Linked DNA regions of Allorhodopirellula heiligendammensis. The protein of the gene in region 2 binds, or shares a complex with, the protein of the main gene of each other region. Links are inferred from orthologs where the notes say so. Each region holds a gene or a part of one and is shown on either strand. Other genes may lie near its edges.

The links. The genes of interacting proteins can lie anywhere in the genome.
Region 1: the proteins of smc (region 2) and Poly21_RS10480 are in contact, whole or in part, in a crystal structure (PDB 3ZGX), measured with the Bacillus subtilis proteins. The link is inferred for Allorhodopirellula heiligendammensis from one-to-one orthologs.

What each region holds. Positions count from the first base shown.
Region 1 is NZ_SJPU01000002.1:15,830-21,178, forward strand. What follows is about bases 1-2,772. They hold Poly21_RS10480 (segregation and condensation protein A), read left to right. Parts: upstream 1-870; coding sequence 871-1,674; downstream 1,675-2,772. Other genes in these bases: Poly21_RS10475 (hypothetical protein), read left to right, coding at 1-655; Poly21_RS10485 (hypothetical protein), read right to left, coding at 1,743-2,387; Poly21_RS10490 (Gfo/Idh/MocA family protein), read left to right, coding at 2,555-2,772. In the rest of the region: more of Poly21_RS10490, read left to right, coding at 2,773-3,751; Poly21_RS10495 (DUF1499 domain-containing protein), read right to left, coding at 3,982-4,443; Poly21_RS10500 (replication-associated recombination protein A), read left to right, coding at 4,472-5,349. UniProt on the Bacillus subtilis protein: Participates in chromosomal partition during cell division. May act via the formation of a condensin-like complex containing Smc and ScpB that pull DNA away from mid-cell into both cell halves.
Region 2 is NZ_SJPU01000001.1:850,897-860,208, reverse strand. What follows is about bases 2,898-7,053. They hold smc (chromosome segregation protein SMC), read right to left. Parts: upstream 6,677-7,053; coding sequence 3,098-6,676; downstream 2,898-3,097. Other genes in these bases: Poly21_RS03230 (DUF456 domain-containing protein), read right to left, coding at 6,759-7,053. Outside these bases: GTPase HflX, read right to left, coding at 1-911; Poly21_RS03240 (excinuclease ABC subunit UvrC), read right to left, coding at 1,104-2,477; more of Poly21_RS03230, read right to left, coding at 7,054-7,436; Poly21_RS03225 (HNH endonuclease), read left to right, coding at 7,635-8,228; Poly21_RS03220 (glycoside hydrolase family 125 protein), read left to right, coding at 8,717-9,312. UniProt on the Bacillus subtilis protein: Required for chromosome condensation and partitioning.

The DNA of each region.
Region 1 (5,349 bases), on a different replicon or contig from region 2:
ACGGACGCCGGATGTCGCCTGGATGCAGTGGTACCGTGAAACCGCCGAGCTCTACGCGGCCGACTGCACGTCGCAAGGGCAGTCCGTAGTGGCTCGAGATTCTGCGTCCGAAACTGTCTTTCGCACCGTCTCGACAGGGCTTCAAAAATCGACAGGGCATCAAGAAACCGACCTCCAATCCAGCAACGGCAATCCCGAGGCGGCAACGCCGTTGACCCGCTGGCGAGATTTCTGGATGGATCGTCAAGCGAAAGCGACCTCTTGGCTAACCGAGTATGAGCAGCAGAACCTGGCCCGGCGTGCGGCGATCAACGCATCGATCCAAATCACCCCCACACGATCCTGGCTACCCTCGCCAACAATGAGTGCGAAGGCGGCGATGATCGCCACTCTGGTGATGCTGCTGGGACTGGTCTGGCGAGCGATTTTTCCGCCACGGTCCTTTTTTCTGTCACGGTCCAGTAGCGGAATGCTGAGCGCGAGTACGAACGAGAACGCTGCGACCGGCAATACTGCGGCGATGTGTTTTCGAGAATCTTGGGTTCGGATGCGGCAGCCTGCCAGTGTGGTCCTGCGTGGGCTAGCGGGCTGGGGGATCGTGCTGTCGAGTTTGGTGGCATGCATTTCGGTCGTGATCCATTCTTTGGTATCCTAAGGGCGAGCGACGTTAGCTGAGGTCTCACGGCCTATCAGGTTCGTCGCTTTCGGGGCCCGATGGGTGAATACAAATCCGAACCGCCCGTGAGTCGTTCACGACGACCTCGTTGGCGCAGCGAGTTCATCAACCAGCAGGGCCCTGACGGTTTTCGGCGCATACGGCCAGCCTCAACGCCACTTCTCGTTTCCAGTTTTCCCTCTCGGCTCCGGGCCATGACCTTCCGCATTGATTTGCCCGCTTACCGAGGTCCGATCGATCTGCTGCTGTATCTGGTCAGGCGGCAAGAATTGTCGTTGTCAGAGATGTCACTGGCGAAAGTCGTGGCTCAGTACGTCGAGTACATGGACCTCCTGCAGGAACTGGACCTGGGCGAGGTCGGTGACTTTCTCGAACTCGCTGCCACGCTGGTGGAGATGAAGAGCCTCGCGGTACTGCCAAAGATCGAGGACGATGAGACCGAGGAAGTGATCGAGGACTCGCACGAAGAACTCGTCCAAAAGTTGCTGGAGTACAAAGAAATACGTGACGCAGCCTCGGTGCTCGACGAGATGTCGACACGCTGGCAGACGCGGTTTGAACGTCTCGCCGATGACTTGCCATCACGGCGAAACGATCCTGCCGACCAACCGATCGTTGAACTCGAGATCTGGGATTTAGTATCCGCCTTCGGCCGCATCATGCGTGAATCGGCGGGACCACCGGCGACAGAGGTGATCTACGACGACACGCCCATCCACGTCTACATGCAGCGAATTCATCATGCGTTGGCCGACCGTGAGCGGGTCGAGTTGATCGACATGATCGAGCCCGGGCAGCACAAATCTGCGTACATCGGGTGGTTCTTGGCGATGCTCGAATTAACCCGTCACCATGGTGCGGCGGTCGCCGAAAACGAAAACGGCGACATCGAAGTCGTACGCACCGAGCACTATCGGGCGGAGCTCAACGTCAATGAAGTCGATAATTACGCTGCCGAAGCGATTGACAAGAGCAACATGCCAATCCGGATGCGATAGCGCTCCCTGGCGGCGTGAGCAGAAAAATGTGTTTTCGACTGCGATCCCACCGAAATACCGGGCGATAACTACCGCAGCTTATCGCGGTCGATGACGGGATTGGCTGCACCTTGGCTGATCAAGAACAGCACACCCTGTTGCGGTTGATTTGCTTTCATCGCATTTTGATTGATCGGAACGCCATAGCAGGCGTAATTGCCAGTGGTGGTGTCGAGCACGTAGATCACCGACCTGCCGATGGGGCGATTGCTCGCCGAGAGAAAATCCGACGTTCCGGTGACCATCATATAACTGCCCCCTTTCGCTTCCATCCCTAACGCGTCAGCGACATTGACGGTGTAGCTGGCCATGAAGCGTCCCACGCGGGGATAGAGCACCGAGCACTGCAGCAACCCTGAATTGTGGTCGAGAACAAACAGCGCTTCGTTGGTGTCCGCCAGTGGGCCCGTGCACATCGAGAATCGTTCACTCGATACCGCCGCAGTCGCGTTGGCAATCGGCAGCCCCTGCCACGCCCCATCCAGCGGTGACGAAGTGCGCGCCGCTTGACGTGCCACACCCGCGAAATAGACCGCTACCAAAATCGCCATGACTGTCGTCGCGAGCAAGGCCGCTGTGATGCACCGCTGGCGGTGCGGTGATCGCCACGCTGCACAACACACGTGAGTTCGAGAATTAGCGATGGAGGTCGTTTCGAGAGGATTATCTTGCATCGCAGAGTCGCTTAAGGGGGGGAGACAAGTGACAGGAGTGCCGCCAGAACGGCAAAAATGACGCGGGTGATCGCCATCTGACTCTATCATTGTACCGATTGCCCGAGAACTTTACGATTGCAGAATCCACTGTTTCCTATCACCCCTCCCTCCCCCAGAGAACTGACATGGCGCTGAATCCTCCCTTGAATCGCAAGCTCCGCATGGGCCTTGTCGGTGGTGGCCCAGGGTCGTTCATAGGCCCGGTTCATGGCATCGCAGCCGAGTTTGATCATCGGTGTACGTTGACGGCGGGAGTATTCTCGAGCGATCCTGAACGGAGCAAGAAGGCCGCACCTAGCTATGGTGTGGACGAGTCCCGCACCTACGGCAACTACGAAGCGATGCTCGATGCCGAAGCCCGTTTGCCCGACGACGAACGCGTCGACTTCATCAGTATCGCGACGCCCAATCACACTCACTACGAAATTGCCAAAGCGGCCGTCGAAGCGGGGTTCAACGTCGTCTGCGACAAACCGATCACGCTCGATTTGGCGCAAGCGGAATCGTTGCTCAAAACCATTGAAAACTCAGACGTTGTGTTCGCCTTAACGCACAACTACACCGGCTACCCCATGATTCGCCAAGCCCGAGAGATGATTCAGGCAGGGGAACTCGGCAAGATCAATGCGATTCGCTGTCAGTACATTCAAGGTTGGCTCGCCGGTACGAGCGAGGATGATGGGGGTCAGCTGTCGGCCTGGAGAACGGATCCAGCCAAGAGCGGGGCGGCAGGAACGTTTGGCGATATCGCCACCCACGCGTTCCAGCTGGGACGGTACGTGACCGGCGAACTGCCCGAATCAGTCAGTTGTCACCTCAAGACGTTTGTACCGGGACGCCGCCTGGATGATTACGGCACTGCGGTGATTCGCTATCAAGATGGGGCCATCGGGGTGCTTACTGCTTCCCAGGTCACCCACGGCCGCGAGAATGATCTCGAGCTGGAAGTCGATGGCACGTTGGCATCACTGAAATGGCGGCAGGAATCGCCCAACGAACTGGTCGTCCGGCGAGCAGGCCAACCGCATCAAATCTACACTCGCAGCCCGGGCACAGGGACGATGACACCGCTCGCGGAGGCGTCAAGCCGATTACCTGCCGGCCATCCCGAGGGTTTTTACGATGCCTTCGCAAACCTCTACAATGCCGTTTTTGATGACATCACGCTGCGTGCCAGCGGCGCGGCGTTCGAGCGGCGAGATACCGTCTACCCCAACGTTTACGACGGCGTCGAGGGGATGCTGTTTATCCAGCAGTGTGTCGCCAGCAGCGAACAAGATGCCGCCTGGATGCCGCTGAACTATGCTGAAGCGCGTCAGTAGCGATGCGGACTAAGTGGCCCTCACAATGAACGAAGTCCCCCAGCCGGTCGTCCAGCACGCGGGAACGCTCTGACGTAACTGGGAAACATTGCCCCGCCCGAGCGAATGGGCCCCGACCGAGCGAATGGGCCCCGACCGAGCGAATGGGCCCCGAGCGAGCGAATAGGCTCTGGACGAGTGAATCCGTCCCGAGCGAGCACACAGGTTACGGGCGGAACAACTGTCCCGTCCTACGATGAATCTCCTAAAATTCCCGCCCGCAGTACTTTCAAATTGCGGGGATTCTGTCCCAAGTCACCTTTGCCGACGCGTGACTGACTGCAGGCGTCGACGCGGGTTCGCGGCAACTCGCCGGTTGCGGGCTGCTGCGGCGTCAACTCCACCCAGATATCGTCTACGAAACGAAAAACGGGCGTCGTGCGGGTGAGATGCAGACGATCTCCAGGTTCGGTCGTCTCGCCTGGAGCCAAATCCCATCCTGGTTGCCCGGCTACCCAGCTCTTGATTTTCTTGATTACGGCTGGGATATCGCCAGCCACCTCGAAGGGTCGCAACAAGGGATCGGGATCGGTTATCGACAACCGGGCGTTGTTGGTGGTCCAATCACGGCTCCAATCGTCGATCATCCAGAACAAGCGTCCGGTGATCGCGACACCGATCGTGATCGCTGCATAGCCCAACATTTTTTTCATTCGCCTCACGGTCACTCCGGTGGACACCATGGATTTGTTTGCACAGCAAGAAGCCGATCATTTGTTTGCCGCTCAGCCGTTGGCGGCAAGAATGCGTCCCCAAACGCTCGATGAGTTTGCGGGTCAGCACCACATCCTTGGTCCCGGCAAATTATTGCAGCGACTGATCGCCAGCGGCCGACTCGGTTCGATCATCCTCCATGGTCCGCCCGGTTGTGGCAAGACGACGCTGGCGAAACTGATCGCTGCGGAAACGGATGCCAAGCTGATTTCGCTCAATGCGATCAACAGTGGCGTCAAAGAGGTTCGCGAGGTGCTGCGGACGGCCGCCGATGAGGTCGCCGCCGGTGGCAAGCGTCCGATCTTATTCATTGACGAGATCCATCGCTTCAATAAATCACAGCAGGATGCCCTGCTAGCCGATGTGGAGGCTGGCGTGATCGCGTTGATCGGAGCAACGACCAGCAATCCGCACTTCGCAATTAACGGGGCATTGATTAGCCGTAGTCAAATCTTTGCGCTCGAACCATTAGCAGCGCAGCAGCTCGCCGAGCTTCTGCGGCGGGCCATCAACGACGTCGATCGCGGCTTGGGTGGGCGGGGGGTGGAAGTGACCGATGACGCAATCGAGTTCCTGGCGACAGCGACTGACGGCGATGCTCGGCGGGCGTTAGCAGCGTTGGAGGTCGCGGTCGAAAGCGTCGTCACTGAGGGAGGACGCGTCAATCGCGAAGTGGCGATGGAATCCTTAACCAACCGCGTGGGCGGTTACGACGGCACCGGCGATGACCACTACGACTTGGCCAGCGCGCTGATCAAGAGCATCCGTGGCAGCGACGTTGACGCTGCGATCTACTGGCTCGCCCGCATGCTCGAAGGCGGCGAGGACATCCGGTTCTTGTGCCG
Region 2 (9,312 bases):
ATCTGCTCGAACACCTGAGGACTGCTGGCGTCGGCCACGTGCATCAACAAGTCGGCTTGCCGGGTCTCCTCCAACGTTGACTTGAAGCTGGCGACCAAGGAGTGAGGGAGATCTCGAATGAAGCCGACGGTGTCACTCAGCAGAACATGCCCCCAATTGGGCAGGTGCCAACGACGAGTTCGAGTTTCCAGAGTCGCAAACAACTTGTCTTCAGCGAGCACACCCGCACCGGTCAGTGCATTCATTAACGTGCTTTTACCCGCGTTGGTGTAACCGACCAATGAGATCGTTGGAATCTCATTACGACTGGCAACTTGCCGCTCCCGTCGCGACTCGACTTTCTCAAGTTCAACTTTTAGATCATGGATGCGTTTCTGGGCCAGTCGCCTGTCGACCTCGAGTTGTTTCTCACCGGGCCCTCGCATGCCCACGCCCATCGATTGTCGTGACAGGTGAGTCCACATCCGCTTCAGCCGGGGAAGCGAATACTCTAGCTGCGCCAATTCGACGGCCAGCCGCGATTCGTGGGTCCGCGCTCCCGCAGCAAAGATATCGAGAATCAATTCAGTCCGATCGATGACCTTCGCATGGGTCGCTTTCTCTAAATTGCGGACCTGCGCGGGCGACAAATCGTTATCAAAAAAGATGACATGCGCTTCATGCCGCTCGACCATTAAGCGGAGTTCTTCAACTTTACCCTTACCAAGATAAGTCGAATGATCAGGCGTCCCACGCCGCTGAGTCAGCTCGTCGACGACCTCCGTACCAGCCGTCGTCGCCAAACCGTGGAGTTCTTCCAACGGATCGTCATCGACGACCACATCAGGAAGAATGAGACGCGCCAGAATGCTGCGTTCGGGACCGTTGTCGACCAGCGAGATCAGGTCCGAAGAATTGTGTGGATGAGACACGAGGTGGATGGGGACTCCGGTTGGAGAGAATGATTAAAAAAGTGATTGAGTCCGTAGCCGTGCTCGGTGGGACACAGATCGCATTATCGCGGCCCTGCCCGACGCCGGGTGACGGTAGCTACAGAGACGCTTTCATGTTAACTCATTGACAGACAGTTTGTCGCGGGCAAAGGTTCGAAGATCAATCCGAGCTTAGCGATCGAAAGTCGACCGATTTCGCAATATGTGGTGGTAATGCTGGGCAAAACGATGCGATTCGTCGCGAACGTACTGCAATAGCCTTAGTGCAAAGGCGTTCTTACTCAATCGGAGCGGCTCGGGATTTCCAGGCCGAAATATCTCTTCGTCGCGTTTCGCGAGGGAAATCACGGTCGGTGGCGTGATTTGTTGATCTCGAAACGCTGCCATCGCAGCACTCAATTGCCCTTTCCCTCCGTCGATCAGCAAAATATCAGGGAATGCATCACCCGAATCGCTCAGGCGTCGGAATCGTCGTGACACGACCTCGTAAATGCTACGAAAATCGTCGACGCCTTTGACGTCCTGAATTTTGTATCGACGATAGCCTGGCTTGAACGGTAAGCCATCGATGAACTGGACCAGCGAAGCGACCGTTTCATTGCCACCGAGATGCGCAATGTCGACGCCCTCAATCACCCGCGGAGTTTCATTCAACCGCAGGACTTTCTTCAATCCCGCGAGTCCCTTTTTGGGATCGATATAAAAAACCTCCGGCTGAGCATGGGTATCGAGTTCACCACGTTCGGACAACCGCTCGAGCATTTGAATCTCGTCACGCAGCACCGCGGCTCGTTCGAACTCCAGTTCAGCACTGGCGGTCGCCATTTCCGCCTTCATGTCTTTGATCAGTTTCGTTTTGCCACCGTCGAGAAACGTTTGCAAGCGTTTAATATCGCGGCGATAGTCCTCCTTGCTGATACGAAAATTACAGGGGGCGGTGCACTGGTTGATGCTCGCTAGCAGGCACGGGCGAAACCATTTCCATTTCTCGTCCGATTCGCTGATGTCGAGCGTGCAGGTGCGAAATTTAAAAATCCGCTGCATCACCTGGATCGCCCCCCGCAACGCCCCGGCACTGGTAAACGGTCCGTACAGTTTCACGCCCGACGTTTTCGGTTCGCGTGTGACCTCGACGCGCGGAAACTCTTCGCGTGTCGTGATCATCAGGTAGGGGAATGATTTATCGTCTTTGAGGTCTTTGTTGTTCCGAGGCTGGATGTCTTTAATCAGCCTCGACTCCATCAGCAACGCGTCGACCTCGCTCTCGCACTGGACGAAGTCGATGTCCGCAATATCGGGAATCCAGCTGGCTGTGCGAGCATCCACCTCGGCGGCTTTGAGAAAATAGCTACCCGCGCGGTTGCGAAGATTCTTTGCTTTGCCAACGTAGATCACGACCCCGGCAGCGTCCTTCATCAAATAGACACCAGGCTCGTTGGGAAACGTTTTTACCTTCGCCGCCGCGTGCGCATGCCCCTTGAACTCGAAGGTGGCAGCGGACTCGGGAGGCTCAGCGGCAGGTTCAGGGGATGAAGGGTCGTTCAGGCGTCCGTCCGTGGGTGAGGGGTCATGGTGGATTTCTGGGACAAGTCATCGTCACAGCAGATGCGATTGTACCACTCCAGCCATACTTTTGGGAAATCGATTTTACCGCCAGAGCGGACGCCCGATTTGGCTTGCCGGTCCCCCCGCACGCGCCGTCGTTGCCCCCATGAGCATGCGCGGAGTTCGCACGCGTCCTCTGAATCACGCCGCAGATCAGGATTCGCCTTTTCCAACATGATTATTTCTTAGGAAAAAACCATTCGCACTACGCCACTGTTGACTACTTGAAACTATCTACGACATGAGAAAACTGGGAGCGTGGAATGGGACTGAGGCGAAGCACCTGTGGCCATGAAATGACCATGGGGTTGCGAGTGCCTCCAAAATACGAGGCGGTGTGCTTGGTGCCTTTGAATGGCGTGCTGCCCGCCCAAGCTCAGCCGGCATGATACATGTTGTCGACTGCACAGGCGGCAAAGTAGTGTTCCAGCATGCGAGCGCAGAATGGCAGATTGCCCGTAAGCGTTGGGCAACAGGGGACGACTCGCGTGCGAATGAACGAGTATGAGGCAGCGATGCCAATCAGGCAGCGACATCACCGGGCGTCGCCTGAATCTCGCTCATGCCGCGCTGATTTGGCCGTCCTCGCTGACATCCTCGAAGCGGATCGAGACCTGTTTGCTGACACCGGACTCTTGCATGGTAACGCCATACAAAGTGGTTGCTGCGGTCATCGTTTTTTTGCTGTGAGTGACGACGACGAATTTGGATTGATCGAGAAACTCATTGAGCACGGTCACGAATCGGCCAATGTTGGCTTCATCGAAAGGCGCGTCGACTTCGTCGAGGACACAGAACGGACTGGGGCGGTACTGGAAGATGGACATCAGCAGCGCGACCGCGGTCAGGGCCTTCTCACCACCGGAAAGAAGCGAGTTACTGAAACTGGGTTTGCCGGGCGGGGTGGCGACAATTTCCACACCGGCTTCGAGCGGGTCGTCGCACTCTTCCAGCACCAAATCCGCATGTCCACCGCCGAATGACTTTCGATAGAGCTTTTGAAAGTTTTGCCGGATCGCTTCGAGCGTATCAAGGAACAAGCGTCGCGAGTCCGCGTTGATCCGCGCGATCACTCGTTGGAGGGAATCCTTGGCCGCGGTCAGGTCTTGGTATTGCCCATGCAGCTCATCATAGCGAACCTGCAGCTCATTGAGCTCTTCGAGAGCTTCCATATTGACCGATCCGACATTTTGGACTGCTGTGCGAAGTTTGCTGATTTCCGCATCGACCTCGTCGCGGTCCTCGATTTCAGCGAGTTCTTCGGGCGGCTCGTCATTTCGCAGATCGATGCTGTAGTCTTCGGCAATTCGCTCAGCGAGCGTCGTGCGTTTGAGTTCCGCAGCATCGCGTGCCGAGGAAATCGATGCCATGGCTTCCGTGGCCGCGGTCGCGGCCTTTGCGCCAGCCTGCGATTTCGCTTGCACGGACTTCGCCACAGCACGCTGTGATGCGGCGCGGTGAGCGAACTGGCGAAGTTGTTCGTCGACGGCCTCCATGGCAATCAATCGTTCGGCCAAACGATCGTCTGCGCCAACGATGCTGGCTTCCACTTGGGCAAGGCGCGACCGAGTGTGCGCGATCGCGTCGCGTAATTCCTGTTTGGCTGCCTCACGTTGAGTCTGGTCTCGGCGTGCTACCTCGGCAGCCGTCGCGAGCGATTCCACCTGTTGTTCTAACCTTGCCGATTCGACCGACACGTTCATCGCTTCGCTCTGCACGGCTTGCAATTCCGCAGTCGCATCACTCAGTTCCGATTCAATTGCTGAGCGTTGCTGTTCGAGCTGATCGATAGCCGATTTCCCCTCGTCAATGGCCGCCTGCAGTTTGCTGTCTTGCTGCTTGGCGAGGTCGTGGGACTGTTGGTGTTCGCGACTGGCGATGCTGAATTGATCGACTGACGCCTGCCTCGCGGCCAACCGCTCAGCCACGTGATGGCTGCGAGCCTCCGCAGCGGCATGAGCGGTGATCCAATTGCGTTGAGCCTGTTCGTGACGACCGAATTCGGCTGCATGCTCGTCAATCTCACCGGCCAGACGAGCGAGTTCCTTTTCGCCTTCGTTGATCTGGAATCCGTAGTGCTGCATCTCCGACCGCGCTGCTTGCAGCTCGCTGCGGCGACTGATGAGCCCACTTTCGCCACCGGGAGGGCCGAGGACGCATGATCCATCGTTATCGAGCAGGTCGCCGGAAGCCGTGACGAATCGCAGGCCAGCCCCTGAGAGTTTTCGAAGTCCCATGGCGGTCGTGATGGAATCGACCAGCCAAGTGTTTCCCAGTAGGTGACGGACCAGTGGCTGCAGATCGGCATGGCACTCGACCATGCGATCTGCCCGTCCAATCACTCCTGCGAGCCCATCGAGCCGAATCTGATCGCCGGGGCGGCGGTTGGGCAATTCATCCAAGCGGATGATCCCCACTCGGCTGGGAACCTGTAGCTCACCTGCAGCGATGGCGTCGTGGATCGCCGCACCACGCACGATCACGTATTGGCTGCGCGGGCCCAGGGCGGCATCAATCAGCATAGCAACCTGTCGATCGACGTCAAAACACTCTGCGACCAGACCGACCAACTGGCTGCGGAGTGGACCTTCCGGCAATGTCAAAATTTCACGCACACCGCCGCTGACCCCATCGTGCCGTGCTTCGAGCTCACCGAGCACCTTGGCACGTTCCGTGATCCCTTGCAGGCGAATCTTCAGCGACCCGACTTCATCCCGCCGCCGTTCGAACACGCGGCGAGTTTCGGCAAGTTTCGCGTCTGCGATCTCGACGTGTTTTTGGGATGTGGCGATTTCAGCAACGAGCTGGGCTACTTGAGCATTGGCAGCTTCGTATTCTTCCTGGGCAGCACACAGGTTTTCCTGGGCAACCTCAAGGCTTCGCTGTGTTTCAGCGATTGCCCGTTTGGCCTCGACGATCTGCTGGGAGACTCTCTGACGGTTAGCCTCGTGATCAGCAACGCGTCTGACCGACGCCAAGTGCTCTCGCTGCAACTCGTCACGCCGATCCGCGATGGCATGGACTTGGCTTTGGAAGCGATCACGATCGGCGGTAATCTGTTGCTTCTTCGCGAGCACCTCAGCAGCTTGGGTTTGGGCGAGCTCCCAGTCTGAAATGGCTTTCTGCAGATCGGCGGTCGCATTTCCGGATGCCGTGCGAGTGACTCGCAAGCGGCGGTAATGACTGGCGAGCGCTCGTCGCTGCTCGACGAACGTGGTCTGGTCTGATTCGCGGCGGCCTTGCAGTCGCGCAACTTCGCCGGACAGTTCGCCGCGCGTCCGCTCCGCATCACGAGCTTCGTCGGCAATCGCCTGTAGCCCCTGTTCGGCGGTTTGACGCTGTTCCTCGAGCGACTCGCGTTCCGCCTCCAGGCGGGTATGCTCAGCTGTGGCGTCGGTCAATCGCTGCTGTGCCGATTTCAATTCATCGCACAACGCCAGCCAATCGGTCCAGGCGACGACGGTACGTAGTTCTTTGAGGCGATCACTCGCCTGGCGGTATCGTTCCGCTTTTCCAGCCTGGCTTTTGAGCGTCTTCAGGCGCGTGGCAACTTCATCGACGATGTCTCCCAGTCGCGTCAGGTTCTGTTGGACGCGGGCCAATCGCCGCTCCGCCTCCACTTTTTTTGCCTTGAAGCGGCTGATGCCGGCGGCTTCTTCGAAAATCGCGCGGCGGTCCTTCGCATTCGCCTGCAGCATCCGATCGACTTTGCCCTGCTCGATGAGGCTGTAGGCGTCAATGCCGATCCCGGTACCGCGAATCAACGCACGGATATCTTTCAACCGGACCGCTTGGTTGTTGATCAGGTACTCGCCTTCACCGCTGCGATATACGCGGCGTGTAACGTGGACCTCGGGGGCGTCCACAGGGAGTTCGCCGCCCGTATTATCGAAGATGATGGTCGCCTCAGCGGCACCGGCGGGGCCACGCGTCTGCGATCCTTTGAAGATCACGTCGGACATGTCTTTCCCACGCAAACTTTTTGCGCTCTGGCTCCCCAGCACCCACTTCATGGCATCGACGATGTTCGATTTCCCGGACCCATTGGGCCCAACCACGACGGTGATCCCATCAGGAAAATCAAAGCGGGTTCGATCCGCAAAACTCTTGAATCCGGCCAGCTCGAGCGCTTTGAGCATAAATAAGAGGCAGCAGGCCGAGAGTGGAAGAATTGGAAATCACGGAAACTGCTGTCAGATTAGCCAAATTCCTCGGAAAATCCTAGATCAGCACAGCGATCAGGCAAATCAGCACGATCAAGATTCCAATCAACATTTTGCCAACCGTGCCTGTTGTTCGTCCCCAAAATGCGGCGTGGCCGATCCGCCAATTCTCTCGCCAAGGCTTCCCATCCTGCCATTCCGCCAGCATGGCCCCAGCAGTGGCGCCCAATCCCCCAAACAATAACGCAGCGAGGACTGGGCCGATCACCGGGATGGGTAGACCAATGATGCCACCTGCGATCGCACCCATCATGGAACCACCGATGGCCATGATGGTCCCCCGTCGACTAGCCCCGGCGCGACTTGCACCGACCGCTCCAGCAGCGAACTCAACGATTTCGCCCAGAATCGCCGCTAAAAATGCTAGGCCCAACGGCACCAGGCCGAGCTGACCTCGGCCCGATTCGGGTCCTAGCCAGGCGTAGACTCCCATCGCCAAAACCGCCAGCCAATTGCCAGGCAAGGCGATCAAATTGAGCAACCATGCTCCCAGACAGATCAGGACCAGTACGGTAGCGATCAGAAACGTCCCCCCCGATGTAACCACAGGCCTGGCAGATTCCTGCAATTGCAATAACCACCCCGGATCGGGCGCGGGATCCGAAACGCTCTCGGCGATCAACTGTGTCGCCACCCCCGCCATGAGATTGTGAAGAAAATCGGTTGGTTCGATCATGGTTCCATGAAGTCTCTCGTTGCGGGTGAACCCGATTTCACCGAATACCGTCTCAAATGAACAAAAGTATTGGCGAGGTGTTTCGGACAGCTTTTTAACAATCCGCCTCTCGATGTGGAACGGCGCCGTGCCTGCCGCTAATATGGACGCAACGAATACGTGATCCCAATTTCGCTAGGCGAGAGGAAAGCAGTATCCATGAACGCAAGGGTTTTAGATACCAATGTGCTCGTTTTGAATCGGTTCTACATGCCGATTCGAGTAGTCAACGTGCGTCGTGCGATGACGCTACTGTACCGCGACTGCGCCGAGGTGATCGATTGCGATGACGGCCAGTACGTCAGTTACGACTTCGACTCCTGGTGCGAACTGAGCCAATTGGCTTCGCTGGACAAGCACCCCGGCGAGGAGTTCTTGCAAGCGGTCGAATTCGAAATCAAAGTCCCTCGAATTGCGCGCTTGACGCGATTCGATCGGATGCCAGTGCAGACAGTGCGATTCAATCGACGTAACCTGTTCGCGCGAGATGAATATCGCTGCCAATACTGCGGCAAGACCGAACCGCTGGCGAAACTGAGCCTAGACCATGTGGTGCCTCGCTCTCATGGCGGAGCGACAACGTGGGAGAACATCGTGTGCAGTTGCCTGCGGTGCAATAGCCGCAAAGGTGGTCGAACTCCGCAACAGGCTCACATGAAATTGCTATCGCACCCGGCCAAGCCACGCTTCAACCCGCTGATGACTTTGTCATGTGACGACCCACGCTACGAATCATGGAAGACATTTCTATAGATCTGGACTAGGCCTTAAACTGGGCTCTGCCATCCTGGCCGTGAGGACGGCATCGAATTGTCAGGGTGGTTGATTGCTGTACAAGCTCGGTCTTAATTTGCTGCGGCTCGGATCCGATCGGCTCGCTGTCGGGGTGTCTCTCCCTGCGCCAGCGACAGCTGACCTTGGCGACGGGTAAGACTTTGGTATTCAAAACTGCTGGTTTCTGCCCTCACCCCCGGGGAAGAGGGCGGTTCGTCTTCAAACCGGGTTATCGCAGGCAGGTATAATGGGGTGAGTTGGCAATCGCTAAACCGCCGGGCTGTCAATTCTGTTTCGCCTGCGGTAACCGTATGGAGGATGGCTGCACTTCCTCGGCACCGCAATGTTAGCAGGGTTCTAGCACGATCACACAGCGCACACTCCGCCAGACACGCATGCGGCCCGGCAACGACAGTCGAATGCAGAAGTCTCTCATCGATACGCGTCTCTCTCTTTTTCAAAACACCATGACTCATCCCAATCCAAGTACGAATCGTTTGCCGGGATTTTCGCGGCGTCAAGCAATCACCGCCGCAGCAGGGGCGACTCTCACGCTCGCTGGACGCCACGTCGCCCATGCTGATGATCCGCAAGACGGCGGCTCGTATGCCAGCAAGCGGCCTCCAATCGATCAACGCAAGTTCACCAGTCCCTCCGTCGAAGCGACGATTACAAAAGTGAAAGCAGACATCGCGGACGAGCAGTTGGGATGGCTATTCGAAAACTGCTATCCCAATACGCTCGACACCACGGTTGATTACGAAGAGGTCGATGGCGAGCCCGATGCCTTCATCATCACTGGAGATATTGACGCGATGTGGTTGCGGGATTCCACCGCACAAGTATGGCCATACCTACCTTACATGAAATCGGACAAGCAGCTGACGCGGTTGGTCAGAGGCCTCATTCACCGTCAGAATTTGTGCATTCTCTTAGATCCCTACGCCAACGCCTTCTACAAAGATTTGACGCAGCCGTCTCATTGGGCCAGTGACCGACCGTCACCCATCCCCGGCGTGCACGAGCGGAAGTGGGAAATCGATTCGCTCTGCTACCCCATCCG